Regions from separate parts of the Serratia sp. DFXYC6 genome, predicted to be linked through region 1. Evidence: predicted binding sites of a transcription regulator. Region 1 holds the regulator's gene; each other region holds the start of a gene.
The links. The regulator PhoB, encoded in region 1, activates phosphate uptake and scavenging genes when phosphate is short. The targets are predictions, from matches to a motif close to CTGTCATAAAACTGNCNNAT.
Positions count from the first base shown of each region.

Region 2: the regulator PhoB is predicted to act here: its motif matches at 3,771-3,790, upstream of pitA (inorganic phosphate transporter PitA).
Region 3: the regulator PhoB is predicted to act here: its motif matches at 4,870-4,889, upstream of ugpB (sn-glycerol-3-phosphate ABC transporter substrate-binding protein UgpB).
Region 4: the regulator PhoB is predicted to act here: its motif matches at 3,796-3,815, upstream of phoA (alkaline phosphatase).

Region 1 covers NZ_JBXUNV010000004.1:265,526-273,235, forward strand. The annotation lists gene brnQ (branched-chain amino acid transport system II carrier protein) at 1-1,222, opposite strand, end outside; gene AC2CGQ_RS20230 (PstS family phosphate ABC transporter substrate-binding protein) at 1,708-2,670, opposite strand; gene phoR (phosphate regulon sensor histidine kinase PhoR) at 2,685-4,001, opposite strand; gene phoB (phosphate response regulator transcription factor PhoB) at 4,026-4,715, opposite strand; gene sbcD (exonuclease subunit SbcD) at 4,931-6,163, shown strand; gene sbcC (exonuclease subunit SbcC) at 6,160-7,710, shown strand, end outside.
Region 2 covers NZ_JBXUNV010000006.1:149,230-156,939, forward strand. The annotation lists gene AC2CGQ_RS23130 (Crp/Fnr family transcriptional regulator) at 1-579, opposite strand, end outside; gene AC2CGQ_RS23135 (hypothetical protein) at 860-1,267, opposite strand; gene AC2CGQ_RS23140 (hypothetical protein) at 1,257-1,769, opposite strand; gene AC2CGQ_RS23145 (BaiN/RdsA family NAD(P)/FAD-dependent oxidoreductase) at 2,296-3,495, opposite strand; gene pitA (inorganic phosphate transporter PitA) at 3,796-5,298, shown strand; gene uspB (universal stress protein UspB) at 5,372-5,707, opposite strand; gene AC2CGQ_RS23160 (SDR family oxidoreductase) at 6,141-6,914, shown strand; gene AC2CGQ_RS23165 (LysR family transcriptional regulator) at 7,020-7,710, shown strand, end outside.
Region 3 covers NZ_JBXUNV010000005.1:266,850-274,559, reverse strand. The annotation lists gene ugpQ (glycerophosphodiester phosphodiesterase) at 1-573, opposite strand, end outside; gene AC2CGQ_RS22295 (sn-glycerol-3-phosphate import ATP-binding protein UgpC) at 573-1,643, opposite strand; gene ugpE (sn-glycerol-3-phosphate ABC transporter permease UgpE) at 1,649-2,494, opposite strand; gene ugpA (sn-glycerol-3-phosphate ABC transporter permease UgpA) at 2,491-3,378, opposite strand; gene ugpB (sn-glycerol-3-phosphate ABC transporter substrate-binding protein UgpB) at 3,457-4,776, opposite strand; gene AC2CGQ_RS22275 (aminotransferase-like domain-containing protein) at 4,964-6,151, opposite strand; gene livF (high-affinity branched-chain amino acid ABC transporter ATP-binding protein LivF) at 6,196-6,897, opposite strand; gene livG (high-affinity branched-chain amino acid ABC transporter ATP-binding protein LivG) at 6,899-7,669, opposite strand; gene AC2CGQ_RS22260 (high-affinity branched-chain amino acid ABC transporter permease LivM) at 7,666-7,710, opposite strand, start outside.
Region 4 covers NZ_JBXUNV010000001.1:2,465,574-2,473,283, forward strand. The annotation lists gene AC2CGQ_RS12055 (LysR family transcriptional regulator) at 1-871, opposite strand, end outside; gene AC2CGQ_RS12060 (isochorismatase family protein) at 1,004-1,735, shown strand; gene AC2CGQ_RS12065 (antibiotic biosynthesis monooxygenase family protein) at 1,768-2,115, opposite strand; gene AC2CGQ_RS12070 (ArsR/SmtB family transcription factor) at 2,291-2,974, shown strand; gene AC2CGQ_RS12075 (glutathione S-transferase N-terminal domain-containing protein) at 3,049-3,756, shown strand; gene phoA (alkaline phosphatase) at 3,888-5,315, shown strand; gene AC2CGQ_RS12085 (malate:quinone oxidoreductase) at 5,776-7,356, shown strand; gene AC2CGQ_RS12090 (helix-turn-helix domain-containing protein) at 7,562-7,710, shown strand, end outside.

The sequences.
Region 1 (7,710 bases):
GCTCCGCCAGCGGCAGGTGAGTGGTCCAGGCCGGCAGCAGCTGCTGGAAACTGGACGCTTTCACCGCGTCAAGAATACCAAACAACAGGCTGACAAGCATCACCGGCGCGATGATACGCGGCGCGCTGTGCCACCAACGCAGGGTGAAGCTCAGCACCACCAGCACGATGCACGGCGGGTAAATCGCGGTCAGCACCGGAATGGAGATCTGGATCAGGTGGCTCAGGCCGAGGTTGGACACCACCATCGAGAACAGGCCCAGAATAAACACCAGCGTCTTGTACGAGAACGGCAGGTATTGCGCGAAGAACTCGGCGCAGGCGCAGGTCAGGCCTACCGCGGTCACCATGCAGGCGATGAAGATCAGCGCCGCCAGGAAGAAGCTGCCCAGGCCGCCGAAGGTGTTCTGAACGTAAGCGTGCAGGATCACCGCGCCGTTGGTGGCGTCAGGCACCAGCGCGCCGCTGCCGGAACCCAGCTTGAACAGGCTCAGGTACACCAGCGTCAGGCCCACGCCGGCGATCAAACCGGCCAGAATGGTGTAACGGGTCAACAGGCCGGCGTCTTTCACGCCGCGCGAGCGCGCCGCGTTGACGATAACGATGCCGAACACCAGCGCGCCCAGCGTATCCATGGTCAGATAGCCGTTAACGAAGCCGGAGGAGAAAGGCACGCTCTGATAAGCCGTCGTCGCCGGAATCGGCGCGCCGGCAGGCCACAGCAGCGCGGCGATGCCCAGTACGGCCAGCGCGACGATCTTCAGCGGCGCCAGCACGTGGCCGACGGTATCGAGCAGGCGGCCCGGATACAGAGAGATGCCGATCACCAGCGCGAAGTACACCAGGCTGTAGATGAACAGCGGCATGGCGCCGTCGCCGGTCAGCGGGGCGATGCCCACTTCGAAGGACACGGTGGCGGTGCGCGGCGTGGCGAACAGCGGGCCGACGGCCAGGTAGCAGACGGTCGCCAGCAGCAGGCCGGCGCCGCGGCCGATCGGCGAACTGAGGGCGTCGATGCCGCCGCCGACGCGCGCCAGCGCGATGACGGTGATGACCGGCAGGCCCACGGCGGTGATCAGGAAGCCCAGCGCCGCAGTCCAGACATGTTCACCGGACTGCAAGCCGACCATCGGCGGGAAGATGATGTTCCCGGCCCCAACGAATAAGGCAAAGGTCATAAAGCCCAGTGCCAGGATATCTTTTGACGTTAAACGATGACTCATACGATGTCGTGTTGCCTGTTCAAATGAAAAAAATTGTCCGATAGCGTGGTGGCGAAACGCCCCACCCGGTTGCCGGCATGCCCGATCGTCGCCGCGCCAAATAAGCACCCTAAACGCAGTCGATCCGGCGTTTATGTCCCTATTCGAAAGTGGCCGCTCATGAAGATGGGCAAAATTTTAGGAGTTATAAAAATGGAGGTTTAATCCGACAACGAAGGCTAAGGTAAACGTTTATAGCGCTTCAAGGCAAGACGCACGGCGAAAAGCAGAGCTATCGACCATATAAACTTTAGCCACCAGTCGATCATATTGGCTATCAATAAATATACACTACATGATTTGTATCATTTTTGAACAATGAATTCACGAAACGTGAAGCATATATCACTTTACCGCGCGAAAACGCCAATAAATGCCCGATTTTCGCGTGGCATAAGCTCCGTTTTGCCGTGAAAAAAGGCGAAAATTACGCCGCTTTTTGTCGCTTATTGCATCGTGGCCGGCGCGAGCGGTGGCAACCCGAGCGCCTGGCGGGTCTTCTGCAGCGCGGCCGGCGGCAGTGGCAGATAGCCGTCGTGATTGACCAGGCTTTGCCCTGGTGTCGACAGCACGCGATCGAGAAACGCGGCGGTCAGCGGCTCCAGCGGTTGATGGGGGGCTTTATTGATATAGATATACAGATAGCGCGACAGCGGGTAGCGATCGTTGCGCACGTTGGCGGCGGTAGGTGCGACATAGTCTTCTCCCGACTCCGCCAGCGGCAGCAGCCGCACGCCGCTGGCGCGAAAACCGATGCTGGCGTAGCCGATGCCGTTGAGCGAACCGGCCACCGCCTGCACTACCGAGGCCGAACCGGGCAGCTCATTGACGCGCGGCATGAAATCGCCGCCGCACAGCGCGCGCAGTTTGAAATAGCCGTAGGTGCCGGACGCCGAGTTGCGGCCGAAGCGTTGCAGCGAGCGCGTCGCCCAGTCGCCGCGCAGCCCCAGCTCGCCCCAGCGCGTCAGCGGCTGGCTTTCGCCGCAGCGCCGGGTGGCGGAGAAAATGCGGTCGAGCTGCTGCAGGTTGAGGCCGCGCAGCGGATTGTCCTGATGCACCAACACCACCAGCGCATCCACCGCTACCGGCACCGCCAGCGGCGCATAGCCGTAACGGTGTTCGAACGCCGAAACCTCGGCCGCCTTCATCGGCCGGCTCATCGGGCCCAGCTGCGCGGCGCCCGCCGCCAACGCGGTCGGCGCGGTCGACGAACCGGCGGCCTGGATCTGCAGGTTGACGTTGGGATAATGCTCGCTGAAATCCTGCGCCCACAGCGCCATCAGATTCGCCAGCGTGTCGGAGCCGACGCTGGACAGGTTGCCCGCCAACATGCCGTCAGGCTGCGCCAGCGCGCCGCGTCCGGCCAGCAGCGCCAGGCAAAGCAACAGCCCTCGGGTGATTCGGGTCATACCGGTGTCTCGCGTTAATTTTTCACCGCATTCTCTGATAAAGCGGCGGGAACAATCAACCGATTGGGCAAGGTAAAGATAAAGCGGGTGCCGATCCCCGGTTCGCTGAGGATCTCCAGCCGCGCGTCGTGATGGCTGAGCGCGTGCTTGACGATCGCCAGCCCCAGCCCGCTGCCGCCGGTCTGGCGCGAGCGGGCCTTGTCGACGCGGTAGAAACGCTCGGTCAGGCGCGGCAGGTGCTCGGCGGCGATGCCAGGCCCGTTGTCGCTGACCTGGAACTGCGCGCCATGCGCCGTCTGCTGCCAGCTGACTTCGATATGGGTGCCCTTCGGCGTGTGGTTGACCGCATTGTACACCAGGTTAGACACCGCGCTGCGCAACTGGTCTTCATTGCCGAACACGTTGAGCTGTTCGTTCACCCGGAAGGTGATCTCGTGATTGCCGCCGCTCAGCGATTGCGCCTCACGCTGCAACACCCGCAGCATCAGCGGAATATCCACCCGCTCGTTCATGTCGACATTGGGCGCCGCCTCGATGCGCGACAGCGTCAGCAGTTGCTTGACCAGCCCGTCCATCCGGCGAGTCTGCTCTTGCATGGTGCTCAGCGCCTTGCTGCGCAGCGAGCCATCCTGCTCTTCGTCGCCCATCATCTCCAGATAGCCCTGCAGCACCGTCAGCGGCGTACGCAGCTCATGGCTGACGTTGGCGAAGAAGTTGCGCCGCGCGCCCTCCAACTGACGCATCTGGGTGACGTCGCGCGCCACCATCAGCAATTGCCCTTCGGAATACGGCATCACGCGGAATTCGACGTAGTGTTCGTTGTTCAGCTGCAGCGTCAGCGGGCGCGAAAACTCCTGCTGTTGCAGATAGTGGCTGAATTCCGGATAACGCAGCAGGTTAAGGATGTGCTGGCCGTTGTCTTCCGGCCAGCGAAAGCCGAGCAGATGCTGCGCCAGCCCGTTGCACCAGAAGATATTGCCTTCGACGGTGGTCATCACCACCGCGTCAGGCAGCGATTCGGCCCCGCTGCGAAAGCGCTTGATCAGCAGCGCCAGCTCGCGCCGGCGGCGGCGGTTGCGCTGCTGCATCTGATACAGGCCATAGAACAGCGGCTCCCAGCTCCAGCGGCCGGGCGGCGGCGTCATGCTGCGGTCGATCCACAGCCAATGGGAGAGTTTGAGCTGGTTGTAGAAATTCCACACCAGCGCAGCCAGCGCAGAGGCCAGCAGGAACCAGGGCAGATAACCGAAAATCAGCCCCAGCAGTAAGGCGGGCAGACAGAAAAGAGCCAGCTCCAAAGCCAGCCTCTTCCACGACAGACGTTCTAACACGGCATATTCTCCAGCGCGGCGCGATCAGTAGCGCGTTGAGAACCGGTAGCCGGTGCCCCGAACGGTTTGAACCATTTTATCATGCCCACTGGTTTCTAACGCCTTGCGGAGCCGACGGATATGCACGTCAACGGTACGGTCTTCCACATAAACGTTAGTGCCCCAGACGTGATTAAGCAACTGCTCGCGGCTATAAACCCGCTCCGGGTGGGTCATAAAGAAGTGCAGCAGCTTGAACTCGGTCGGCCCCATATCCAGCGCCTGATCGTTCGCCATTACGCGGTGGGAGGACGGATCCAGGCTCAACCCTTGCATTTCAATCACTTCTTCCACCGCCATCGGCGAAATGCGGCGCATGACCGCTTTGATGCGCGCCACCAGCTCCTTGGGCGAGAACGGCTTGGTGATGTAATCATCCGCCCCCACTTCCAGGCCGCGCACCCGGTCTTCTTCTTCGCCGCGCGCGGTCAGCATCATCACCGGGATATCGCGGGTCAGCGCTTCGCGCTTCATATGTTTGATAAACTGAATGCCGGAACCACCGGGCAACATCCAGTCAAGCAACACCAAATCAGGGAACGGCTCAGACAGACGCGTCACGGCGCTGTCATAATCTTCGGCTTCCAACGGTTGGTAACCATTCTGTTCCAACACAAAGCACACCATCTCACGGATCGGCGCTTCGTCTTCCACCACCAGTATGCGTCTTGCCATCGTCAATCCTGCCAATGTGTTAGCGACTTTTCGGGCGCCATTATGCGTCAGTTTTGTGACACTTTTATGAAAAAAACCGGCTGTTATAGGCAGTAAGCATAGCGATTATTTCCCGCAGTAAAGAAAAATCATCCGGTTGTCATCATCATTGCGCCGGGACAGCCGCCGCCGCGGCCTTTATAATCATCGCCATTATCTTTGCATCCGGGAGTGTCATGCGCCTGATCCACACCTCTGACTGGCACCTTGGCCAGTACTTTTTCACCAAAAGCCGCGCCGCCGAGCACCAGGCTTTTCTGAACTGGCTGATCGAACAGGTAGATCAGCAGCAGGTGGATGCGCTGATCGTCGCCGGAGATCTGTTCGATACCGGCTCGCCGCCCAGCTATGCCCGCGAGCTGTACAACCGCTTCGTGGTGGAACTGCAGCGTACCGGCTGCCAGCTGGTGGTGCTGGGCGGCAACCACGATTCGGTCGCGACGCTGAACGAATCGCGTGAACTGCTTTCCTGCCTGAACACCACGGTGATCGCCAGCGCGCAGGGCGCCCCGGAACAGCAGATCGTGGTGCTTAACCAACGCGACGGCCAGCCGGGCGCGGTGCTGTGCGCCATCCCGTTCCTGCGGCCGCGCGATCTGCTCACCAGCCGCGCCGGCGAATCCGGCGCGCAGAAACAGCAGGCGCTGCAGGAAGCCATCGCCGAACATTATCAGACGCTGTATCAGGCGGCCTGCGAGCGCCGCGACCAGTTGGGCCAGCCGCTGCCGATCGTCGCCACCGGCCACCTGACCACCGTCGGCGTTACCACCTCCGACTCGGTGCGCGACATCTATATCGGCACCCTCGACGCCTTCCCGGCGCAGGCCTTCCCCCCCGCCGACTATATCGCGCTGGGCCACATTCACCGCGCGCAGAACGTCGCCAAATCGGAGCATATTCGCTATAGCGGCTCGCCGATCCCGCTGAGCTTCGATGAGCTGGGCAAAGCCAAAAGCGTCTTCCTGGTGGATTTCGCCGACGGCGCTTTGCAGCGGGTAGAAACGTTAACGATCCCGCAGTTTCAGCCCATGCAGCTGATCAAAGGCGATCTGGCCGAGATCGAACGGCAGCTGCGGCAATTTGCCGACTATGCCGGCGAGCTGCCGGTGTGGCTGGATATCGAAGTGGCGACGCAGGACTACCTCAGCGATATCCAACGCCGCATCCAGCTGATGGCGGATGCGCTGCCGGTGGAAGTGGTGCTGCTGCGGCGCAGCAAAGAGCAGCGCCGCCAGGCGATTGCGCAGCAGGATAAGGAAACGCTCAACGAGCTGAGCGTCAACGAGGTGTTCGAACGGCGCCTGGCGCAGGAGGCCGACATGCCCGAAGCACGCCAACGGCGGATGCACCAACTGTTCCGCCAGGTGGTCGAGGCGGTGCAACACAACGCCGAGGAGACGAATTCATGAAGATCCTCAGCCTGCGGTTAAAAAACCTCAACTCGCTGCAGGGCGAATGGAAAATTGACTTCACCGCCGAGCCGTTCGCCAGCAACGGTCTGTTCGCCATTACCGGCCCGACCGGCGCGGGCAAAACCACCCTGCTGGACGCCATCTGCCTGGCGCTGTACCACCAGACGCCGCGTCTCAACGTCACGCCAAGCCAGAATGAACTGATGACCCGCCACACCGCCGAATCGCTGGCGGAGGTCGAATTCGAGGTCAAGGGCGTCGGCTATCGCGCCTTCTGGAGCCAGCGCCGCGCCAAAAACGCGCCGGACGGCAATCTGCAGGCGCCGAAGGTCGAACTGGCGCGCCGCGAGGACGGCAAGATCCTGGCGGACAAAGTGCGCGACAAGCTGGAGCTTACCGCCGCCATCACCGGGCTGGACTTTGGCCGCTTCACCAAATCGATGATGCTGTCTCAAGGGCAGTTCGCCGCGTTCCTCAACGCCGACGCCAACGATCGCGCCGAGCTGCTGGAAGAGCTGACCGGCACCGAAATCTACGGGAGGTTGTCCGAACAGGTGTTCGAGTCGCACAAGCAGGCCAAAACCGACCTGGATGCGTTGCACCAACGCGCCAGCGGCATCGAACTGCTGAACGACGAGCAGCGCCAGTCTCTGACCGAACAGCTGGCGGCGCTGAGCGCGCAGGAAATCGCTCTCGGCGAACAAACCCAGCGCCAGCAACAGGCGCTGAGCTGGCTGCAGCAATGGCAACGCCTCCGGCAACAGCAAAGCGAGGGGCAATTGCGGCTGGACACCGCCCAGCGCGAGCAGGAGGAGGCCGCCCCGCAGCTGCAGCGGCTGGCGCTCAGCGAACCGGCCGAGAAATTGCGGCCGCTGCGCGGTGAACGCGATCGCTGCCGCGCCGAGCTGCAGACGATACAACAGCAGGCAGCCCAGCTGACGCAACAGCAGGAACAGCAGTCGGCGCAGTTGACCCCGCTGCAGCAGGCGGTGGAGAAAACCCGCCAGGCGCAGCAAGCGCATGCCGAACACATGCGGCAACAGCAACAGTTGATCGACGAGCAGGTCGCCCCGCTCGACCATCAAATAGCCCAACTGCAGTCGACACAGGCCGAACGTAGACAGGCCGGCGATGCCGCCGCACAGCAGTGCGCCCAGCAGCAGACCGCGCTGGAGCAGCTCACCGCTCAGCGCAGCCAACTGACGAGGCAGGCCGCACAGCATCAGCAGCAGTTGAACACGCTGACCGAAGCGCTGGCCGTTCAACAGCAACAGCAGCAGGCGCTGAAGGCGCAAACGCCGCTGGCCCCGCTGCGCCAGCGCCTGAGCGTCCTGGCGGATCTGCGCCCGACGCGCCAGCAGCTGTTTACTCTATCCTCTTTATCGCAGCAAATCGTTAAACGGCTGGAACAACAGCGGCAAGAGCTAAACAGCGGTCAACATGAACTTACCCAGTTGGAACCACAGCTAGAACTCATCCGTCAGCGATTTAAGCAGCAGAAAGCCCACCAGGCCGATGTTGAAAAAACCTATGCGCTGGAACAA
Region 2 (7,710 bases), on a different contig from region 1:
CGCGCGGCTCAGCTGTCTGACGGAGATGCCCAATCTCGCCGCCAGCGCCTCCCGGTTTTCCAGCTCAATCAATTCCCCTTCGTTCTTTATCTTGAATAATAAAAATTTTCGCAGTTTATACTCCGCCGTAAAAACGCCGTTCGCATGCAGCAAAGAGGCATTCAGCAGCTTATTGCTCAATTGCCGGCAGATAAAGGTGAGGAACGCCGGGTCGCTCAGGGCGTGATTGTTGATGGCCTCTATCGGTGCCGCGAGGAGCAGCGCGTCGGTCACCGCCTGCACGGTGCTGAACAGCGTGCGCTGCGCCTGGGAGAACAGCTCCAGATCGCCAATCACCGAGAAATCCGTTTCGAAGGAAAAGACAATGTGCGCGCCATTCACATCAAAATTCTCAACCTGCAATTTTCCCTGCACGAGAAAAAACAGGTGGGTCAAACGATCGCTTTGCGTCACCAGGTATTCGCCGGCTTCGACGCTGACCAGGCGCAGTGCGGCGAGCAGCGTGGGCGAAAGCGCCGTTCGCAGATCGTGAGCGTCGATAAAAGCTTCTTTTAGCTTGCTGTCACCGACCGTTTTCAAGGCGATTCACTCCCAGGGCTCATCCTTAAACGTCTTACATCCTCGCTTTCGACTGCGTTCAGCATAGCCGACGCGCTTCAGAACGAAAAAGGACATCTGACCTTTTTTGCCTTAGGTCGTCTGGGTACTTTCTCCGCATAGCCCACCCGAGGAGATGGCCATGCGACATATTTTGATAGACACCGATACCGCTTCCGACGATGCTGCAGAGCTGAAGTGTGAGACGGATATTATTTTAAAAAACACCGATAATTAATAATTAGCTCTAATATATTAAAACTCATGTTTTTTCTTTGAACTTGTTTATTTCTTTATGTATGTCTGATATTTCATTTTCTAGTTCAAGGTCAGTATCAGAAATTTCGTCTATCATTTTCTGAGCAACCTCAGATAACTGGGTCATCTTACTTTTTTCAACGAGACTCTTCGCTTTTGATTTATAATGTTTCGCTTTATACTTCTTGGAGAATCTCATCATCCATTCATGGCATAAAAATGAACGAAAAGAGTCTATCCATTTTGCAAAATAACTATTTGTTATTACCACCAAGACAAGCAATTGGTAATAAACTTGTAAGGATAGGGTCTCAATTAGAATATCTTTATACTTGAAAGTAAAAAGATAATAAACTAATGCACCAAGAGATAGTTGTATGATTATTTTCGGTGCGTCATTTTTACTTTCCATTGGCATCACCTTCAGACTGGTTTGCCTTCCCTGTCTTTTCAGACTCGGTTATAATATTTTGCGTTGTTATCATTACCTCAAGTATCATCCCAAGAATCAGAACAACTAGGTTTGCAGCTACAACATCTTTAGAACCCATTTTTTCGAACTGGTCTAATTTATCAGTATATATATTGGTTATATAAAACCTGTTATCTAGCACTCCATTTTTTTCATTATAAATATAAACAACTTTACATGGTGTGTTATTTAAAATATTTACCATTGAGCATATCAGCTCGGCATCTTCTTTTTTTACATTACAATTTTTTGGTAACTTAACTAATCTAGATAACTTTAATATTGTATTGGATGCCATATCCTTAGCCAAAGTTGTAATAATAAAAATGTCCCCATTTTTTTTAAATCTAACCCGAGACTCCCGCTCATCCTCATCATTACTCAATATCTCAGCATCCGAAATTTTTAATATTGCTTCTTTTATTTCGTCTAAAGTGAACATCCATTCTCCTTTTAAATATTGGCCTTAGTATATCTTTGGCTATAAAATTTCAAATAAAAAAACACCCAGCAATGTGGCTCTCCTAAAGTACAGAAAACCAAAAATTTATTCCCCTGGTAATAGACTCTCACAGAGTGTAGCAACCAAATTGCTCCTTTCAGTGTAGCCGTACTCCAAGACGTATCTCAAGAGCAACTTCCTATTTAATCAAATAAAACAGCTGCGAGAATGGCTATTGCCAGCAACGCTTTGTCATGTCTTTTGAGCCGGGTTAAAGACGATAGTTACTAGATAAGGCGTAACAGCCGAACTGAACAGAGGAGCGCACATAAAGTCCCCATCCAAATTTTCGATCCTGAGTATCGGCTGTTGCATGACGCCTTCGGCTGGCAGGATGACGATTTTAACCGCAGCAACCGACAGGCGCTGGAGGCGAGTTTTCTCGACGGCAACACTAAAATGAAATTAATGAATCAGCTCAAGGCCGGGCCAATGTGACCCGGCACGTGTCAAGGCTGCGCGGGTTTTAACGCCCCTGCGCCGCCAGCGCCTGGGCGCAGGCCCAGGCCGAACTCCAGGCCCACTGGAAGTTGTAGCCACCCAGCCACCCGGTCACGTCCACCACTTCGCCGATGAAATAGAGCCCCGGCACCTTGTGGGCCTCCATCGTCTTGGAAGAAAGTTCGTTGGTGTCGACGCCGCCGAGCGTCACTTCCGCCGTGCGGTAGCCTTCGGTGCCGTTCGGCTGCACGCGCCAGTTCTGCAACAGATCAACCAGCGCCGCTTGTTGCGGCGCATTCAGCTGCTTCAGCGTCGCCTCCGGCAGTTGTCCCAGGGTCTGCAAGCACTCCACCAGCCGCTTCGGCAAATGCAGCGCCAGGGTGTTTTTCAGGCTTTGGTTCGGGTGCTCTTGGCGTTGGTTATCCAGGAAGCCCGCCAGATCCAGCTCAGGAAGTAAGTTAACGCTCACATACTCACCCGGTTGCCAGTAGCTGGACAGCTGCAATACCGCCGGCCCGGAGAGGCCACGGTGGGTAAACAGGATGCTTTCGCGGAAGCTGACGCCGTTCTCGGCGGTGATCACCGCCGGCACCGACACGCCGGATAGCGTCTGCACATGCTCCAGCAGCGGCTTATGCAGGGTAAAAGGCACCAGCCCGGCGCGCGTCGGCAGCACTTTGAGGCCGAATTGCTCCGCCAGTTTGTAACCGAACGGCGAGGCGCCCAACCCCGGCATGGATAATCCGCCGCTGGCCACCACAAGTGAGCGAGCACTTACTTTTTCGCCATTGAGCGCCAGCTGGTAGCCGTTCTCGCTTTTCTCCACGCCCAGCACTTCGCTGCGCAGGCGCATCGTCACCTGGCCCAGCTCGCACTCTTTGACCAGCAGATCCACCACCTGCTGCGCCGAATCGTCGCAGAACAGCTGCCCCAGCGTTTTTTCATGGTAGGCGATGCCGTAGCGGTTGATCAGATCGATGAAGTCCCACTGGGTGTAGCGCGCCAGCGCCGACTTGCAGAAGTGCGGGTTGTTCGACAGATAGGCCGCCGGTTCGGCGTACATGTTGGTAAAGTTGCAGCGCCCGCCGCCGGACATCAGGATCTTGCGGCCCGGTTTTTTGCCGTTGTCGAGCAGCAACACGCGGCAACCGAGTTGCCCCGCCTGCGCGGCGCAAAACATGCCGGCGGCACCCGCCCCAATCACTACGACATCAAACTGTTCCACCTGAGCCTCACTTATCAAAACCACAATCGCGACAAAAGAGCGCCATATTACGCCGTTTCGCCGCCGGTCACCGCCAAATTCACGGCGGCAGATTGTAAAGCCCCGGCGCCGCCAACGCCACAGTAAGAAAATATTACAGAGGTCAGAGGAGAATAACGCGTTGATATTCAATATTTTTGTTATAGGCGCGTCATCGTTTCGTCATGTCCAAATCAAAAAAACGTCATATTTTCCTTTTCCCCGGCCCCGGTTGTCACTGATAATGCGCGGCGTTCATGTCCACAAACTGGCGTAACGCTTATGCTGCATTTGTTCGCTGGCCTGGATTTCCATACCGGCCTGATGTTAATTCTCGCATTGTTGTTCGTGTTGTTTTATGAAGCCATCAACGGTTTTCATGATACGGCCAATGCGGTCGCTACAGTTATTTATACCCGCGCCATGCGCTCGCAACTTGCGGTCGTGATGGCAGGTTTGTTCAACTTTCTTGGCGTAATGCTCGGCGGTTTGAGTGTTGCTTACGCCATCGTCCACTTGCTGCCTACCGATCTGTTGTTGAACGTCAGTTCAGCACACGGATTAGCCATGGTCTTCTCCATGCTGCTGGCGGCAATCATCTGGAACCTCGGCACCTGGTATTTCGGTCTGCCGGCCTCCAGTTCCCATACGCTGATAGGCGCAATCATCGGTGTCGGTTTAACCAACGCCCTGATGACCCACACTTCAGTGGTGGATGCGCTTAACGTCCCGAAAATGATTGGCATTTTCCTTTCTCTGCTGTTCTCGCCGCTGGTCGGCATGATGGTGGCGGGAGTGATGGTGTTCGCCTTGCGCCGCTATTGGAGTGGCACCAAGAAACGCCAGCGTATCCACATGACCCCTGCGGAACGTGAAAAGGTCGACGGCAAACGCAAGCCGCCGTTCTGGACCCGTATCGCGCTGATCCTGTCGGCGATTGGCGTCAGCTTCTCGCACGGCGCCAACGACGGCCAGAAAGGCATCGGCCTTATCATGCTGGTGCTGATCGGCGTTGCGCCGGCCGGCTTCGTGGTCAATATGAATGCAACCGGTTATGACATCACCCGTACGCGTGACGCCGTGACCCACCTGCAGCAATATTACCAGCAGCACGGCGACGCGCTGTCGCATGCGGTGTCGCTGACGCCGCTGGTGCCAAGCCCGGATGACGAAGCGGCGTCTGGCAAACCGGCCGAGTTCCACTGCGACAGTTCTCGCGCCATGCCGGCGATCGAGCTGGCTCAGGGCATGCTGACCAACCTGCAAAGCTACGATCAGCTGACGGTTGACCAGCGCAGCCACCTGCGCCGCCTGCTGATGTGCGTGACCGACACGGCGGATAAAGTCGCCAAGCTGCCGGAAACCTCATCCGCCGACCAGCGCTTCCTGAAGAACCTGCGTCAGGATCTGCTGCAGACCGTCGAGTACGCGCCGATGTGGATCATCGTCGCCGTCGCGCTGGCGCTGTCGCTCGGTACCATGGTGGGCTGGAAACGCGTGGCCACCACCATCGGCGAGAAGATCGGCAAGAAAGGCATGACCTACGCCCAGGGCGTATCGGCCCAGATGACCGCGGCGCTGTCGATCGGCGTGGCGAGCTATACCGGCATGCCGGTCTCCACCACCCACGTCCTCTCTTCGGCGGTTGCCGGGACGATGATCGTGGACGGCGGCGGCGTGCAGAGCAAAACCGTGAAGAACATCCTGTTGGCCTGGGTACTGACCCTGCCAATCTCGATTCTGCTTTCCGGTGCGCTGTATTGGATTGCGTTGAAGCTGATCTAAGCGATAAGCATCATGAGGAAGGCGGCCGCAGGGCCGCCTTTTTTTTGCCTGCATCAAGGGAAACAGAAAGGCATTAATACCAAATCATCATCGCTATCAGGCAGATGACCACCAGGCCGCACAGGGCCGAGGTCAGCATAAACTGCCCGCGCACCCGCTCACAGCGGCGAATAAACTCCGGATCGTGGTGTTCGACATAGCGCTGCGCAAAGATATAGCGCACCAGCCTCAGCTGCTTGCTGGGTTGGCCGTGGGCGGTGAAGAAGCCGCCGCCGTCGACGTATTGGTACAGCAGCGGGTCACAGCCGCGCAATACCACCAGCAGCGCGCGCAGAGAAGAGTAATACCGCACCATGTTTACCACACACACCACACATAAGGCCCAAAACAGCGCGACGGTACTGATCATGATTGCCCCCTCAAGGCGTTGTTATCCGCGGCCATCCGCCGGGTCCAACCGCCCTACCTCATTACCCGATACTCTGCTGGAGCTTACCGCTCTCATCCCCTTTTTTTGCCTGCACGGGCCACGCCCATAACCCACCGCCTCCGAAGACGTTGCCGCAGCGCACGATGAGATTTGCACGGCATGGTTCTACTCAGAGGAGAAATGATGAGGCCCATATCCATCATTGTAGGTTAATGAAACGCAAACTGGCCTGAGCAGTGGATAAAATTTACCGCCCTGTAGCGAAAAGTCACCTGCCGGGGCGTTATAAGCGATAACCGTCCGTTTCGATTATGTCGCTTTTCTGGATAGTCTATCCCGCGCCACGCCGCTGATCTTTCCCCCCACGCTGGCTAGACTCAGGTTTCCGTTACGCTCATCCAAGGAAACTGTTATGGCAAACCATTCAATCAAGGGAAAAACCGTCCTCATCGCCGGCGGCGCCAAAAACCTCGGCGGGCTGATCGCGCGCGATTTGGCTGAACAAGGCGCCAAAGCGGTGGTGATCCACTACAACAGCGCCGCTTCCAAAGCCGAAGCGGAAAAAACCGTCGCCGCCATTCAGGCCGCCGGGGCGCAAGGTGTCGCGCTGCAGGCCGATCTGACCACCGCGGGCGCGGTCGAGAAGCTGTTCGCCGATGCGGTCGCCGCCGTCGGCAAGCCGGATATCGCCATCAATACCGTCGGCAAGGTGCTGAAAAAGCCGCTGATCGACATCAGCGAAGCCGAGTACGACGAGATGACGGCGGTCAACGCCAAAACCGCGTTCTTCTTCCTGAAAGAAGCGGGTAAGCACCTTAACGACAACGGCAAAATCTGCACGCTGGTCACCTCGCTGCTCGGCGCCTTCACGCCGTTCTACGCCGCTTATGCCGGCACCAAGGCGCCGGTGGAGCACTTCACCCGCGCCGCCGCCAAGGAGTTCGGCGAGCGCGGTATCTCCGTGACGGCGGTCGGCCCCGGCCCGATGGATACCCCGTTCTTCTACCCGGCAGAGGGTGCGGACGCCGTGGCCTACCACAAGACGGCGGCGGCGCTGTCGCCATTCAGCCAAACCGGCCTGACCGATATCGAAGACGTGGTGCCGTTCATCCGCCATCTGGTCAGCGACGGCTGGTGGGTAACCGGCCAAACCATCCTGATCAACGGTGGCTACACCACCAAATGAACCCGGCGGGGGCACCTATCGCCCCCGCACCTGCTCGCGCGCAACCGCGCCATGCGGCTACACTCTACTGTCAGAAACGGCGCCAAGGAACAGCAGATCAGCGAGATGGACAGATTCAATCAATACCGCGTATTCGTACAGGTGGCGGAAATGGGCAGCTTTATCCGGGCGGCCCATGCGCTGGAGGTGCCGCGCGCCTCGGTCTCCGCCGCCGTGCAGCAATTGGAAACGCAGCTGGGCGTGCGCCTGCTGCACCGCACCACGCGGCAGGTGCGGCTGACCGCCGACGGCGAACAGCTGCTCGAGCGGCTGCGCCCGCTGCTGGCCGAAGTGGAAGACATCGATCAGTCATTTCAGGCCAGCCAACGGCAGGCCTCCGGACGGCTCAGCGTCGACGTGCCGAGCCGCATCGCCCGCCGGCTGATCGCTCCGGCGCTGCCCGGCTTGCTGCGGCGCCATCCTCACCTGCAGCTGGTGCTCGGCTCCGCCGATCGCGCCATCGATCTGGTGCAGGAGGGGGTCGACTGCGCGGTGCGCGTCGGCGATCTGCACGACAGCAGCCTGGTGATGCGGCCGCTCGGCCATATCGCGCTGATCAACTGCGCCAGCCCCGCCTACCTGAGCGAATTCGGTCATCCGCTCCACCCCGGCGATCTTGCCGAGGGGCACTGGAGCATCGGCTACGCCTCGCCCAGGACCGGCCGCGAATCCCCCTGGGAATACCTAACCGGCGACGGCCATACGCAACGGCTCGAACTGCCCAGCCGGGTGGTAGTCAACAACGCCGAAAGCTATA
Region 3 (7,710 bases), on a different contig from region 1:
GATATGCAGCGAGACGCAGTCCAGACGTTCGGTCAGCTCGCGCCAGTTGTCGTCCCAGTCCTCCAGCAGCAAGCCGCGCGGCAAATCCGGCACGGTGCGTTGCGCCGCCGCCAGCGCTTCCACCGAGAAGGAGGAGAGCAACGGGTCGGTCTGCCCTTGCCACAGCAGCCGCGCCGCCAGCGCCACCACCCGGCCGGTTTCGTCGTCGCTGCCGGTGGTCGGTTTGATCTCGATATTGGCCATCAGGCCGTGTTCCCGGCAGCGTTCCGCCACCTCCGACAGCAGCGGCAGCCGCTCGCCCTTGAAGGCCGAGCTGTACCAGTTGCCGGCGTCCAGCTGCACCAGCTTATCCCACGGCAGCTCGCCCGCCACGCCCCAGCCGTTGCTGGTGCGATCCAGCGTATCATCATGCAGCAGGAAAATTTGTCCGTCCTGCGCCAGTTTGGCGTCGAACTCGATCATCTTGTGGCCGTGGCGCGCGCCGACGTCGATCGCCGCCAGGGTATTTTCCGGCGCCAGAGAACCGCCGCCGCGGTGGGCAACGATATGAGGGTAAGGCCAGGGTCTCGTCATCAATCCATCCGTAATCCGCTGTGGGTGTCAAAGAAGTGCAGCGCCTGAGCAGGCAGCTGCAAATATAGCGTACTGCCCGCCGTCGGCAAGGTTTCATGCGACAGCCGCGCGATCACCCCGTGACCGCCCCACTGGCCGTGCGCCAGATTGTCGGCTCCCAGCAGTTCCAGCGTCTGCAGCTGCAGCGGCACGCCCTGGCCTTGCGCCACCAATTGAATATGCTCCGGCCGAATGCCCAGCGTCAACGGCCGCCCCGCCCACTGCGGCTTGGCCGCCGGCAACGGCAGCGTCATGCCGTCCGCCAACAGCAGCTGGCCGCCGTCGGCGCTCAGGGTGCCGGGCAGCAGGTTCATCGCCGGCGAGCCGATAAAGCCGGCGACGAACAGCGAAGCCGGCCGTTGGTACACTTCACTCGGGGTGCCGATCTGCTCCGCCACGCCCTTATTCATCACGATCACCCGCTGCGCCAGCGTCATCGCCTCCACCTGATCGTGGGTCACGTACAGGCTGGTGGTTTTCAGACGGCGGTGCAGCTGTTGCAGCTCCAGGCGCATCTGCACCCGCAGCTTGGCATCCAGGTTGGACAGCGGCTCATCGAACAGGAATACCGCCGGTTCGCGCACGATGGCGCGCCCCATCGCCACCCGCTGGCGCTGGCCGCCGGAAAGTTCGCGCGGTTTACGCTTGAGCAGCGGCTCCAGCTCCAGGATGCGCGCCGCTTCCTCCACCCGCTGGCGGATATGCTCCTTGCCGAAACCGCGGATCTTGAGGCCGTAAGCCATGTTGTCGTACACGCTCATGTGCGGATAGAGCGCGTAGTTCTGGAACACCATCGCGATGCCGCGATCCTTGGGCTCCAGATCGGTCACGCGCCGGGTATCGATATAAATATCGCCGCTGGTGGTGCGTTCCAGCCCGGCCACCATGCGCAGCAGCGTGGACTTGCCGCAGCCGGACGGGCCGACCATCACGATGAACTCACCGTCCGCCACATCGAGATCGATCTGTTTGATCACCGGCGTTTTACCGTCGTAAGACTTGGTGACCGCCTGTAGTTTTAATCCTGCCATCGTCGTTATTTCTCGCTATCAACCAGACCGCGCACAAACCAGCGCTGCATCAGAAGCACCACCGCCAGCGGTGGCAATAAAGTCAGAATCATCGCCGCCATCACCTGGTTCCACTGGGTCGGCGCGCCGGAAGTGGAGATCATGCTCTTGATGCCCGCTACCGCGGTGCCCATCGAGGCGTCGCTGGTGATCAGGATCGGCCACAGGTATTGGTTCCAGCCGTAGATAAAGGTGATGACGAACAGCGCCGCCAGATTGGTTTTCGACAGCGGCAACACGATGTCCCAGAAGAAACGCATCGGCCCGGCGCCGTCGATGCGCGCCGCCTCCAGCAGCTCATCCGGCAGCGTCATGAAGAACTGGCGCAGCAGGAAAGTGGCGGTAGCCGAGGCCATCAGCGGCAGCGTCAGACCGGTGTAACTGTCCAGCAGGTTGAGGTTGGAGATCACCTCCACCGTCGGGAAAATACGCACCTCCACCGGCAGCATCAGGGTGAGGAAAATCAGCCAGAAGAACAGGCTACGCAGCGGAAAGCGGAAGTACACGATGGCGTAAGCCGACAGCACCGACACCGCGATCTTGCCGAAGGTGATCGCCAGCGCCATGATCACGCTGTTCAGCAGCAGCAACGAGAACGGCACTTTGAGGTTGCCCACGCCGCCCTGCCAGATATTGCGGATGTTCTCCCACAGGTGGCCGCCGGGCACCAGCGTCATCGGCACCTGAAACACCTGTTTGTCGTCCAGCGTGGCGGCGACAAAGGCCACGTACAGCGGGAACAGCACCACCAGCACGCCGATAATCAGCATCACATGGCTGAAGATGTCCAGCCCGCGTCGATTCTCAATCATTGGTAGCGCACCTTACGTTCAACGAAGCGGAACTGGATCACCGTCAGGCCGATCACCAGCAGCATCAGGATCACCGACTGCGCGGCGGAGCTGGAGAGATCCAATCCAGCGAAGCCTTCGCGGTAGATCTTGTAGATCAACGTGGTGGTGGACTGCACCGGCCCGCCGCCGGTGGCGGCGTCGATCACCGGGAAGGTATCGAAGAAGGCGTACACCAGATTGACCACCAGCAGGAAGAAGCTCACCGGCGCGATCAGCGGTAGCACCAGATGGAAGAAGCGGCGTACCGGACCGGCGCCGTCGATGGCCGCCGCCTCCACCAGCGAACGCGGGATCGACTGCAGCGCCGCGAGGAAAAACAGGAAGTTATAGCTTATCTGCTGCCATACCGAGGCCAGCACCACCAGGAACATCGCCTGGCCGCTGTTTTGCGCATGGTTCCAGTTATAGCCCAGCCCATTGAGGAAGTGGGTGATCAACCCGAGACCGGGGTTGAACAGAAAAATCCACAGCACCGCCGCCACTGCCGGCGCCACCGCATAGGGCAGGATCATCAGCGTGCGGTAGAGGCGGCTGCCGCGCAGCACGTAGTCCACCAACGCGGCGAAAAACAGCGAGACCGCCAGCCCGATGCCCGCCACCAGGAAGCTGAAGATCAGCGTGGTGTAGAACGAGTCGAGATAGTAAGGATCCTGGAACAGCTGCTTAAAGTTATCCAGCCCGACAAACTGGCTGGACAGGCCGAACGGATCGAGGCTCTGCACCGAATACCACAGCGCCTCGCCGGCGGGCCATAAAAAGAAGACGGCGGTAATCAGCAGCTGCGGCAGCACCAGCGCATAGGGCAACCAGCTGCAGCCGAAACCGGGACGGGAAGATGACATAGCAGTTAAACCATTAATCGGGCACGGAAGGATCGGCGTGAAGACGCGGGCCCGGTCCGCCGGGCCCGCGACGCAGGGTTATTTGGTTGATGCTTCGAAGCGACGCAGCAGCACGTCACCGCGCTGCACGGCGGCGTCCAACGCCTGCTGCGGCGTTTTCTTGCCGGTCCACACGCCTTCCAGCTCCTCATCCACCACGCTGCGGATCTGCGGCATGTTGCCCAGGCGCAGGCCCTTGGTGAACGGCAACGGCGGCTTGTTCAGCATCTGGCGAGTGGCGACGTCGGCACCCGGGTTCTTGTCGTAGAAGCCCTGCTGCTTGGTCAGATCGTAAGCCGCGGTGGTGATCGGCAGATAGCCGGTCTTCTGGTGCCATTCGGCGGCGATTTCCGGTTGCGCCAGGTACTGCAGGAACTCGGCCACGCCCTTGTAGGTGGCGGCGTCTTTGCCGTTCATCACCCACAGGCTGGCCCCGCCAATGATGGCGTTCTGCGGCGCATTTTTCGCGTCAGCGTCGTACGGCATCATGCCGACGCCGTAGTTGAATTTGGCGTAGTGCTTGATGTCCGCCAGCGAACCGGAAGAGGCGGTGGTGATGGCGCAATCGCCGTTGTAGAACTTCTCGGTGGATTCGTCTTTGCGGCCGAAGTAGGTGAAATCACCCTTCTTGTTCATCGCTTCGAGCAGCGCGATATGCTTGACCTGCAGCGGTTGGTTGAACTCCAGCTTGGCACTGGTGCCGCCGAAACCGTTGTTTTCACTGGCAAACGGCACGCCGTGCCAGGCGCTGAAGTTCTCCAGTTGGATCCAACCCTGCCAGCCGCTGGCGTAACCGCACTTCATGCCGGCTTCGCGCAGCTTGGCGGTATCCGCCGCCAGTTCCTGCCAGGTTTTCGGCGGTTGATCCGGGTTCAGGCCGGCCTTTTTGAAGGCGTCTTTGTTGTAGTACAGCACCGGCGTGGAGCTGTTGAACGGCTGCGACAGCAGATGCCCGCTCTTGTTGTCGGTGTAATAGCCGGCCACCGTCGGCACGAACACCGATTCGTCGAAGTTGATGCCGGCCTCTTTAAACACTTCGTAGACCGGCTTGATGGCTTTGCTGGCCATCATGGTGGCGGTGCCCACTTCGTAAACCTGCAAGATCGCCGGCGCCTTGCCGGAGCGGTAAGCGGCGATGCCCGCCGCCAGGCTCTGTTCGTAGTTGCCTTTATAAACCGGCACAATCTTGACGTCGCTGTGCGACTGGTTGAAGCGATCCGCCAGAGAGTCCACTTCTTTACCCAGTTCGCCTTCCATCGAATGCCAGAACGGGATTTCTGTCGCCGCCAGCGCCTGGGCGCTGACCGCCAGGGTCAATGCGACGCACAGCGTGGTTTTGCGAATAGCGTAGGTGAGCATGCCTAACTCCTGAAAAAGCTGGTGTAAAAGCGCGTGAGCGAAAAGAATCAGTTTTTTGTTCGGAAGCTAACATGCCATGCGCGGATGACAGAAAAATAACCGTTAGATGACAGCCACATGACGGCAAGGTGAAGTGAAGATGGCGGTTTGATGTCGGCGGCGGGCATCAGCTCCGCCGCCGCGAGGCTTATAGCGAACGGCGCAGGCGCGCCACCGCTTCTTGCATCTGCTGCTCGGTGGCAGTGGCGAACGACAGGCGGAAGGTCGAACGATCCGGGTTGTCGGAGAAGAAGTATTCCCCCGGCACGAACACTACGCCCTGCTGCAGCGTGGTGTTCAGCCATTCGGTGGCGTTGAACGGCTGGCGGAAACGCGCCCATAGGAACATGCCACCCTTCGGTTTATCGAAGGTGATGTAGTCGCCCAGCTCCTGCTCCACCAAACCGGCCAGGATCTCACCCTTCTGTTTGTAGGCGGCGCGGATCTTCTCGATCTGGGCCGGCAGGCGATCCAGGCCGAGGTAGCATTCGACGATGCTCTGCGACAGGGCGCTGGCGTGCAGATCCGCCGCCTGTTTGATGATCGCCACTTTATGCAGCAGGAACGGCGGCAGGATCGCCCATCCCAGGCGCAGGCCCGGTGCCAGGATCTTGGAGAAGGTCGAGGTATAGATGATGTGGTCGGTATTGCCCAGCACCCGCTGCGACACCTGATGCAGCGTCGGGTGGCGCTCTTCGGTGAAACGCAGCTCGCCGTACGGATCGTCTTCGATGATCAGGAAGTTATGTTCGGCGGCCAGCTTCACCAGCAGTTCGCGGCGCGCGGCGCTGAGGGTGATGCCGCTCGGGTTGCCGAAGTTCGGCACCACGTACACGCCCTTGATACGCTGGGTTTTCAGCAGCTCGGCCAGCTCTTCCACCACCATGCCGTCGCTGTCGGACGAGACCGACATGATGTTGGCTTCCGCCAGTTCCAGCGTTTGCAGCGCCGCCAGGTAGGTCGGGCGCTCCACCACGAACACGTCGCCCGGGTTGACGATGGCGCGCATCACCAAATCCAGTGCCTGCTGAGAACCGGCGGTGACCATCACCTCTTCCGCGCGCGCGGTGACGCCGCGCTCGGCGCACAGCGCGCAAATGCGCTCACGCAGCAGCGGGCTGCCCTCGGTCAGGCCATACTGGAACGCGCTTTTCGGCTGTTCGGTGATCGCCTGCTGGGTGGCAATGCTCAATCCTTCGAAATCGAACAGCGCATCAGAGGGGATGCCGCCCGCCAGCGAAATGACGTGTTCCATCTTGCTGTGCTTAAGCAATTCACGGATGGCCGAACTTTTTACGTTAACGATGCGCTGCGCGAGTAACCCTTCTGTCTTCATTTCTTCTTCTCGTACCTGATTATTTTAATTCGTAGGGGGGCGGATTAACCGCCCAGATACGCCGACCTCACTGCTTCGTTGGCTAACAATGCAGCCCCCGTATCTTCCAACACCACGCGGCCGTTTTCCAGCACATAACCGCGGTCCGCCAATTTCAGCGCCTGATTGGCGTTTTGCTCCACCAGGAAGATAGTCATGCCCTCTTCCCGCAGCTGCTGAATGATGTCGAAGATCTGCTGGATGATGATGGGCGCCAGCCCAAGCGAAGGTTCGTCGAGCAGCAGCAGCTTCGGCTGGCTCATCAGCGCGCGGCCGATGGCCAACATTTGCTGCTCGCCGCCGGACATGGTGCCGGCGCGCTGGCTTCGGCGCTCCAGCAGGCGCGGGAACAGCGTGAACACCCGTTCGATGCGCTGTTGATACTGGTGACGATCGGCGAAGAAGCCGCCCATCGCTAGGTTTTCTTCCACCGTCATGCGCGAGAAGACGCGCCGCCCTTCCGGTACGATCGCCACCGCTTCACGCATGATGCGCGAGGTTTGCCACTGGGTGATGTCCTGGCCCTGAAAGACGATGCTGCCTTCGCTGGCGCGCGGTTCGCCGCACAGGGTGCCGAGCAGCGTGGTTTTACCGGCGCCGTTGGCGCCGATTAACGTCACGATTTCGCCCTGACTTATCGTGAGACTGACCTGATGCAGCGCCTGAATTTTGCCGTAATGGGCGGATACCTGATTGAATGACAACATATTATTCTTCGCCCAAATAAGCCCGGATCACGTCCGGGTTGTTACGGATCTCCGCCGGTGTGCCCTGCGCCAGCGGCGTGCCCTGATTCACCACGTAAATGCGATCGGAAATGCCCATCACCAGCTTCATGTCGTGCTCGATCAGCAGCACCGAGACCTTATGCCGATCGCGCAGCTCGACGATCAGATGATCCAGCTCGTCGGTCTCTTTCGGGTTGAGGCCGGCGGCCGGTTCGTCCAGCATCAGCAGCTCCGGTCGGGTCACCATGCAGCGGGCGATCTCCAGCCGACGCTGCTGCCCGTAGGCCAGGTTGCCCGCCGAACGGTTGGCCATCGATAGCAGGCCGACGCGCTCCAGCCACTCCGCCGCGCGCGCCAGCGCTTCGGCTTCGGCGCGGCGGAAGGCCGGGGTTTTCAGCAACCCGGCGAACACGCCGCTTTTCAGGTGCTGATGCTGCGCCACCAGCAGGTTCTCAATCACCGTCATTTCACGGAACAGCCGCACATGCTGGAAGGTGCGCACCACGCCCATACGGGCAATGGCCTGCCCCGCCAGCCCTTCCAGATGGCGATCGCGCAATTTGATGGTGCCGCCGCTCGGACGGTAAAAACCGGTCAGGCAGTTGAATACCGTGGTTTTACCGGCGCCGTTGGGGCCGATCAGCGACACGATTTCGCCTTCATTGAGCGTCAACGCCACATTGTTGACCGCCAGCAGCCCGCCGAAACGCATCGACAGGCCTTCCACCTGAAGTAAAGGTTGAACGCTCATGCCTGTTCCCCCTTGCCCGCGTGAATATCCGCCGCCTGCAG
Region 4 (7,710 bases), on a different contig from region 1:
CTCGCACAAACTCGGTGAATAAACTCACTTTCTGCTGCACATGCCGGCGCGTCGGGTAAACCGCGAAGACCTGATGCACGTCGGCAATCTGTTCAGGGAACAGCCGCACCAGCCTGCCGGCGGCGATCTCGGGATCCGCCACGAACGACGGCAGCGAACCGATGCCCAATCCCGCCACCAACATATCCCGCAGCATCAGGCTGTTGTTGGCGATCAACCGGGGCGTGAACGCCACGCTCAGGCTCTCCTCGCCGGCGGTGAACTGCCACTGCCCCGGCCTTTCCGCCAGGGAATAGGCCAGACAGCTGTGTCGCTGTAATTCATTCGGCGTTTGCGGCATGCCGTGCTGCGCCAAATAGCCGGGCGCGGCGCAAATTCGCTGGTGCACTTCACCCAGCGCCCGGGCGCTGAGGGAAGAGTCCGGCAGCCGTCGGCGAATGCGCAAGGAAATATCGAAACCAGCCGCCACTACGTCCAATACCCTGTCGTCCAGCGTCAGTTCCACCTGCAACTGCGGGTAACGTTGCATAAACAGCGGCAACAGCGGCGACAGCACCGTCAGGCCGAATGAGAGCGGCGCATTGACCCGCAGCGTGCCGGAGACCTGCTGCGCGCTGGCGGCAACCGTCTGTTCCAGCGCGTCGAACTCGCCGAGCAACCGACAGGCTTCCTGGTAATAGATCTGCCCGGCTTCGGTCAGGCTCATGCTGCGGGTGGTGCGCACGAGCAACAGCGTCCCCAACCGACTTTCCAACTGCTTAATCTGCTTGCTCAACGCCGCCGGCGTGATCGCCAGATCCTCCGCCGCCTTATAGAAACTGTTGCGCTCAACCACGCGGCGAAAGGCGCGCATCGTCAGTAGCACGTCCATATTATGTCCTGATAGTTAATTATAAATTCAATAAAACACAGATTATTAACCCCAACAACCTAAGTAGACTTTATCCAACCGCTTCCCTGAGTGGTAAGTGAATTTAATCTACTGATAATAATGGAGTTAATAATGAAAAAGACCCTGTTCGCCCTGATGCTCGGCCTGAGCGCCGCCACCGCCCCCGTCGCCGCGCTGGCGCAATCCCCCGCCGCCGATAGCCGCCAGGCGGGTTATGTGCAGCCGCTGACCGCCGACAACAGCCTGTTGCTGTTGGTCGATCTGCAGGACATGTTCGGCATGACCATTTCCTCTATCGATCAAACCAATCTGGTGAATAACGCCGCCGGCATCGCCAAGGCCGCCAAAGTGTTCAACGTGCCGACCATTCTGGCCTCGGCCAACGCCAAAAGCTTCGCCGGGCCGGTATTCCAGCAGGTGACGCAGGCGCGCCCGGACCTGCAGGTGTACGACCGCACCGCCATCAACGTCTGGCAGGATCGGCGCGTGGTGGATCTGATCAAACAATCCGGCCGCAAGAAAATCATCATCGGCGGGCTGTGGACCGCCAGCTGCGTGATGCTGCCGGCGCTGTCCGCCCTGGGCGAGGGTTATGAGGTTTATATCCTGTCGGACGTCACCGGCGACATTACGCCAGACAGCCAAAACAACGCCATGCAGCGTCTGGTTCAGGCGGGCGCCACGCCCATCAACTGGGTAGCGTTGATGCTGGAATGGCAGCAGGACTGGAGCCGTAAAGCCACGGCGGGGGGCGTATTGCAGATCGCTCGCGACCACGGCGCCGCCTGGGGGATGGGCGCCAGCTACGCCGGGGCGATGAAGGTGGGCAGCGAGGCGAAATAGCGGGTGAAAGCCCGCCGGCGGCGGGCTTTTTCTCAGGTACGGTGATAACAACGGCTATCCTGCGGCACCTGGTCGCGACTTTCCAGCCCGTAGTCCCGCACCACCTCCGCCACCCGCAGCCGATACTGCGCCAGCACTTCGCCACGGCCGCGCGCCTGCGCCGCCCGGTGCTGCTCGAGATTGCGCCACTGCTGCACCGCCGCCTCGTCGCGCCAGAAGGAGAGCGACAGCAGGCGCGCAGGATCGGCCAGGCTTTGAAACCGCTCGATGGAAATGAATCCATCGATCTGCGCCAGCAGCGGCTTCAGCTCCGCCGCCAACGTCAGGTAGGTATCGCGCAGCCCGTCGGCGGCCTGCAGTTCAAAAATCACGGCAATCATCCTCGTCTCCTCTCAACGGTAAAATTCCGGCACGCGCGCATTCAGTGAACGGCGCCACTGCACCGATTTCAACGCCCGCTCATCAATATCCAGCGGACACGGACGCACAGCACCAGACTGCGATAGCTACAGGCTAGCGATGGACGCGCCGTCATACTTCGTCTAACCTCGAAGTATGCATAACATCGAGATAGAAGATCGTTTAGCGGCGCTGAGCGCCGCCATCGCCGACCGCACCCGGGCGCGCATGCTGTGCCTGTTGATGGATGGGCGCGCCTACACCGCCACCGAGCTCAGCGCGGCGGTCGAGGTCGCCCCGTCTACCGCCAGCGCACATCTGGCGAAGCTGCTGGAGCAGCGGCTGATTGCCTGCGTCAAACAGGGGCGCTATCGCTATTTTCGGCTGGCCGGGCAACCGGTGGCCGCAGCGCTGGAGGGTCTGATGGCGCTGGCGGGCGTGCCGCGCCCGTCGGTGAAAAGCAGCACGCCCACCTCGCTGCAATATGCTCGCACCTGTTACGACCATATGGCGGGCGAGGTGGCGGTGAAGCTGCACGATCGGCTGCATGCGCTGAACTGGCTGACCGGCGAGGAAGACTACCGGTTAAGCGACATCGGTCAGGCCGCGCTGGCGCGGCTGGGCGTCGATTGCTCCCCCGCTCCCACCCGCCGCCGCTTCGCCTGCGGCTGCCTGGACTGGAGCGAACGCCGCTCTCACCTCGGTGGCGCGCTGGGCGCCGCGCTGTTAGCCGCCTTTATCCAACGCGGCTGGATCGTCCGCCGGCTCGACAGCCGCGAACTGCAGCTGCCCCCCGCCGGTAAAAAAGCGCTGGCCGCACATTTTGACCTCACGGTGTAACCCGGCGGCGGGGTAGTTTTACTGCAATACTCAAGGGGTACGCTTAAGCAACCCCGCCAACCCGAGGAGTTTCCATGCTCGATTCCACCCAATTCCCGATCGTCAAACGCTGGCCGGCTCAGCACCCGGAACGGCTGCAGCTCTACTCTCTGCCGACGCCGAACGGCGTCAAAGTGTCCATCATGCTGGAAGAGATCGGCCTGCCTTATGAAGCGCACCTGATCGACATCGGCAACAACGAGACCTGGACGCCGGAATTCCTGGCGCTGAACCCGAACGGCAAGATCCCGGCGATCATCGATCCCGACGGCCCCGGCGGCCGGCCGCTGCCGCTGTTCGAATCCGGCGCCATTCTGCTCTACCTGGCGGAAAAGAGCGGCCGTTTCCTGCCGCAGGATCCGGCGCAGCGTTACGAAACCATTCAGTGGGTGTTCTTCCAGATGGCCGCCGTCGGCCCAATGTTCGGCCAGCTCGGTTTCTTCCACAAGTTTGCCGGGCGCGAATATGAAGACAAGCGGCCGCTGGAGCGTTACAAAAACGAATCGAAACGCCTGCTCGGCGTATTGGAAACGCGCCTTGAAGGCCGCGACTGGATCATGGGTGCGGACTACACCATCGCCGATATTTCGCTGCTGGGCTGGGTGCGTAACCTGATCGGCTTCTATGAGGCGCGCGAACTGGTGGCGTTCGACAGTTTCCCGCGCGTCGCGCAGTGGCTGGAGCGCGGTCTGGCGCGGCCGGCGGTGCAGCGCGGGCTGGCTATTCCGGCGCGCGCGGCCTGATTGTCAAACGGGGTGGCCGCCGGGCCATCCCGTCTTTCATTGTCATAAAATTGTCATCCCTCTGCTCTACTCTCCTTTCGTAACAATTTGATGTTATTTACATTGTTGTATTACGACAAGGAGCTTACCCCATGCAACCTGCTGTATCCCTGATCGCCGGCGCCGTGCTGTCCGCCCTGCTCTGTTCCTCCGCCATCGCGGCGGAAACCTCGGCCAATGCCGATGGCCTGACCGAACGCGCCGCGCGCGGCAACCTCGCCGAACCGGGCGGCGCCCGTCGTCTGGCCGGCGATCAGACCGCCGCGCTGAAGGCGTCGCTGTCGGACAAAACGGCGAAAAACGTGATTCTGCTGATCGGCGACGGCATGGGGGATTCCGAGATCACCGCCGCGCGCAACTACGCTGAAGGCGCAGGCGGTTACTTCAAGGGCATCGACGCCCTGCCGCTGACCGGGCAATACACCCACTACTCGCTGGACAAGAAAACCCACAAGCCGGATTACGTGACCGATTCCGCCGCCTCCGCCACCGCCTGGACCACCGGGGTGAAAACCTATAACGGCGCGCTCGGCGTGGACGTGAACGGCAAAGATCAGCCGACGCTGCTGGAGATCGCCAAGGCGGCCGGCAAGGCCACCGGCAACGTCTCCACCGCCGAGTTGCAAGACGCTACGCCGGCGGCGCTGGTGTCGCACGTCACCTCGCGCAAATGCTACGGCCCGGAGGAAACCAGCGAGAAATGCGCCGCTAACGCGCTGGAAAACGGCGGCCGCGGCTCCATCACCGAGCAGTTGCTGAAAACCCGCGCCGACGTCACGCTGGGCGGCGGCGCGAAGTCCTTCAACCAGCTGGCGAAAAGCGGCGAATGGCGAGGAAAATCGCTGAAAGATCAGGCGGCGGCGCAAGGTTACCAGTGGGTGAGCAACGCGGATGAGCTGCAGGCCGTTACGCTGGCCAACCAGCAAAAACCGCTGCTGGGTCTGTTCGCCGACGGCAACATGCCGGTGCGCTGGCTGGGGCCGAAAGCCAGCTATCACGGCAACCTCGACAAGCCGGCGGTAACCTGCGAAAACAACCCGGCGCGCACCGCGGCCACGCCAACGCTGGCGGCGATGACCGAAAAAGCGATCGCACTGTTGAAAGATAACCCGAACGGCTTCTTCCTGCAGGTAGAGGGCGCGTCGATCGATAAGCAGGATCACGCCGCTAACCCGTGCGGGCAGATTGGTGAAACCGTCGATCTGGACGAAGCGGTGCAAAAAGCGCTGGCCTTCGCCCGCGCCGACGGCAACACGCTGGTGATCGTCACCGCCGACCATGCACACTCCAGCCAGATCGTCGCCGCCGACGCCAAAGCGCCGGGCCTGACCCAGATGCTGACCACCAAAGACGGCGCGCCGATGACCCTCAGCTACGGCAACTCGGAAGAAGAGTCGCAGGGGCACACCGGCACCCAATTGCGCGTCGCGGCCTACGGCCCGCACGCCGCCAACGTGGTGGGATTGACCGATCAGACCGATCTGTTCTTCACCATGCGCGATGCGATGGGCATCAAGTAACCGCCTTCTGCACGATGGCCGCCCGCAACGGCGGCCATTTATTATTGGTTACCGATAGGTATTTGCAATTTAACCGCAATTATTGTGTGATAACGAAATAACGTTTAATTGCGCGACAATTAACCCCCGAAAATAACGCGGTTATACGACCTTTCTTCCCTCTTTGTTTATTACTACGACAGCAACCGGCCTATTTTTGCTTATATTCATTTTTTTTAGTTACAAAAGTAGTTTTTAACATTCTCGCAAACAATAATACCCCGCCAGTAACGTGAACCGATCAATTTGCACCCGGACGGCCTGCAATAGTTCACTTTTCGTTAAAAACCCTATTAACAAAAAGGCATTATTGCTGCCTATCGGCTCACGCCGGGCGGTCGGCTTCATTATTTCCAGGGTAACTCCCGCTAAATTCTTTCACCTGCAATGAGTAGAATTTACACACAAGAGATTTAATTCAATGAGAAAATTACTCGTCCTGATTTTCAGTCTCAGCCTGTTTGGCGTTACGCAACAGGCGGCGGCTGAAGAGAAGAATAAAACCGTCGACGTGGTGTTGATCGGCGGCGGCATCATGAGCGCCACCTTGGGTACCTATCTGCATGAGCTGGAGCCGACCTGGACCATCGACATGTACGAGCGCATGAACGGCGTGGCGGAAGAGAGCTCCAACGGCTGGAACAACGCCGGTACCGGCCACTCCGCCTTCAGCGAAATGAACTACACGCCGGAAAAAGCCGATGGCACCATCGACATCAGCAAGGCGGTGAAGGTCAACGAGTCTTTCGAAATCTCCCGTCAGTTCTGGTCTTATCAGGTGAAAAACAATGTCCTGAAAGATCCGAAATCTTTCATTAACAGCGTGCCGCACATGAGCTTCGTGTGGGGCGACGACAACGTCAACTTCCTGCGTAAACGCTACGCGGCGCTGCAGCACAGCACCCTGTTCCGCGGCATGGAATACTCCGAAGACCCTGCGCAAATCAAACAGTGGGCGCCACTGGTGATGAACGGCCGCGATCCGGCGCAGAAAATCGCCGCGACCCGCATGCCGCTGGGCACCGACGTTAACTTCGGCGTGATCACCCACCAGCTGGTTGACGCACTGAGCGCCAGCGACAAGTTCAAGCTGAACCTGAGCCACGAAGTGCGCGACATCAAGCGCAACGCCGACCAGACCTGGAGCGTAACCGTTGCCGATCTGAACCGCGACGGTAAAGAAACCACCGTTAACGCCAAGTTCGTGTTCATCGGCGCAGGCGGCGCGTCCCTGACCCTGCTGCAGAAATCCGGCATCCCTGAGGCCGACGGTTACGGCGGCTTCCCGGTCGGCGGCCAGTTCTTGGTCACGACCAACCCGGAGATCGCCAACCAGCACCTGGCCAAAGTGTATGGCCTGGCCAGCGTAGGTTCGCCGCCGATGTCCGTGCCTCACCTGGATACCCGCATGCTGGACGGCAAGCGCGTGCTGCTGTTCGGGCCGTTCGCCACCTTCTCCAGCAAGTTCCTGAAGAACGGTTCGCTGTTTGATCTGCTGCACTCGCTGAGCACCTCGAACCTGATGCCGATGACCCACGTCGGTCTGGATAACTTCGATCTGGTGAAATACCTGGTCGGCCAGCTGATGATGAACGACGACGATCGCTTCGCCGCATTGAAAGAGTACTTCCCGGACGCCAAGCAGGAAGACTGGAAGCTGTGGACCGCAGGCCAGCGCGTACAGATCATCAAGAAAGACGCGGATAAAGGCGGCGTGCTGCAGTTCGGCACCGAAGTCGTCAGCTCTGAAGACGGCAGCATCGCCGCTCTGCTGGGCGCTTCGCCGGGCGCTTCCACCGCTGCGCCAATCATGCTGCACCTGATGGAAACCGTGTTCAAAGACAAAGTGGCGACGCCGGAATGGCAGAGCAAGCTGAAAGAGATCATCCCGTCCTACGGCCACAAGCTGAACGGCGATATCGAGATGACCAACAAGATCCGCGGTTACACCAGCAGCGTGCTGGGTCTGAACTACATTGAAGTGAAACCGGAAACTAACTGATTTTCCGTCACTTCCTACTGAAAAGGCCGCTTTATGCGGCCTTTCTTTTATTCCCCTGCCGTTCAAAGAGCATTTTTGGCCACCTTTTTATCCCCGGCTTACCCTTGCGTAACGGCGTAGTCACGCCTATTATCAAAGCATATTCTTGGATAATTAAGCTAAGTCACTGTGACCTGAATGTCGTTTTTGCGGGAGAACTAAAACCATGGATCGCGTCAATATCATTCACGATTTACTAGACTGGATTGAAACTCATCTGGATCAGCCGCTGCTGCTGGACAATGTCGCCGCCAAGTCGGGCTACTCCAAATGGCACCTGCAGCGCATGTTCCGCAGCACCACCGGCCACGCGCT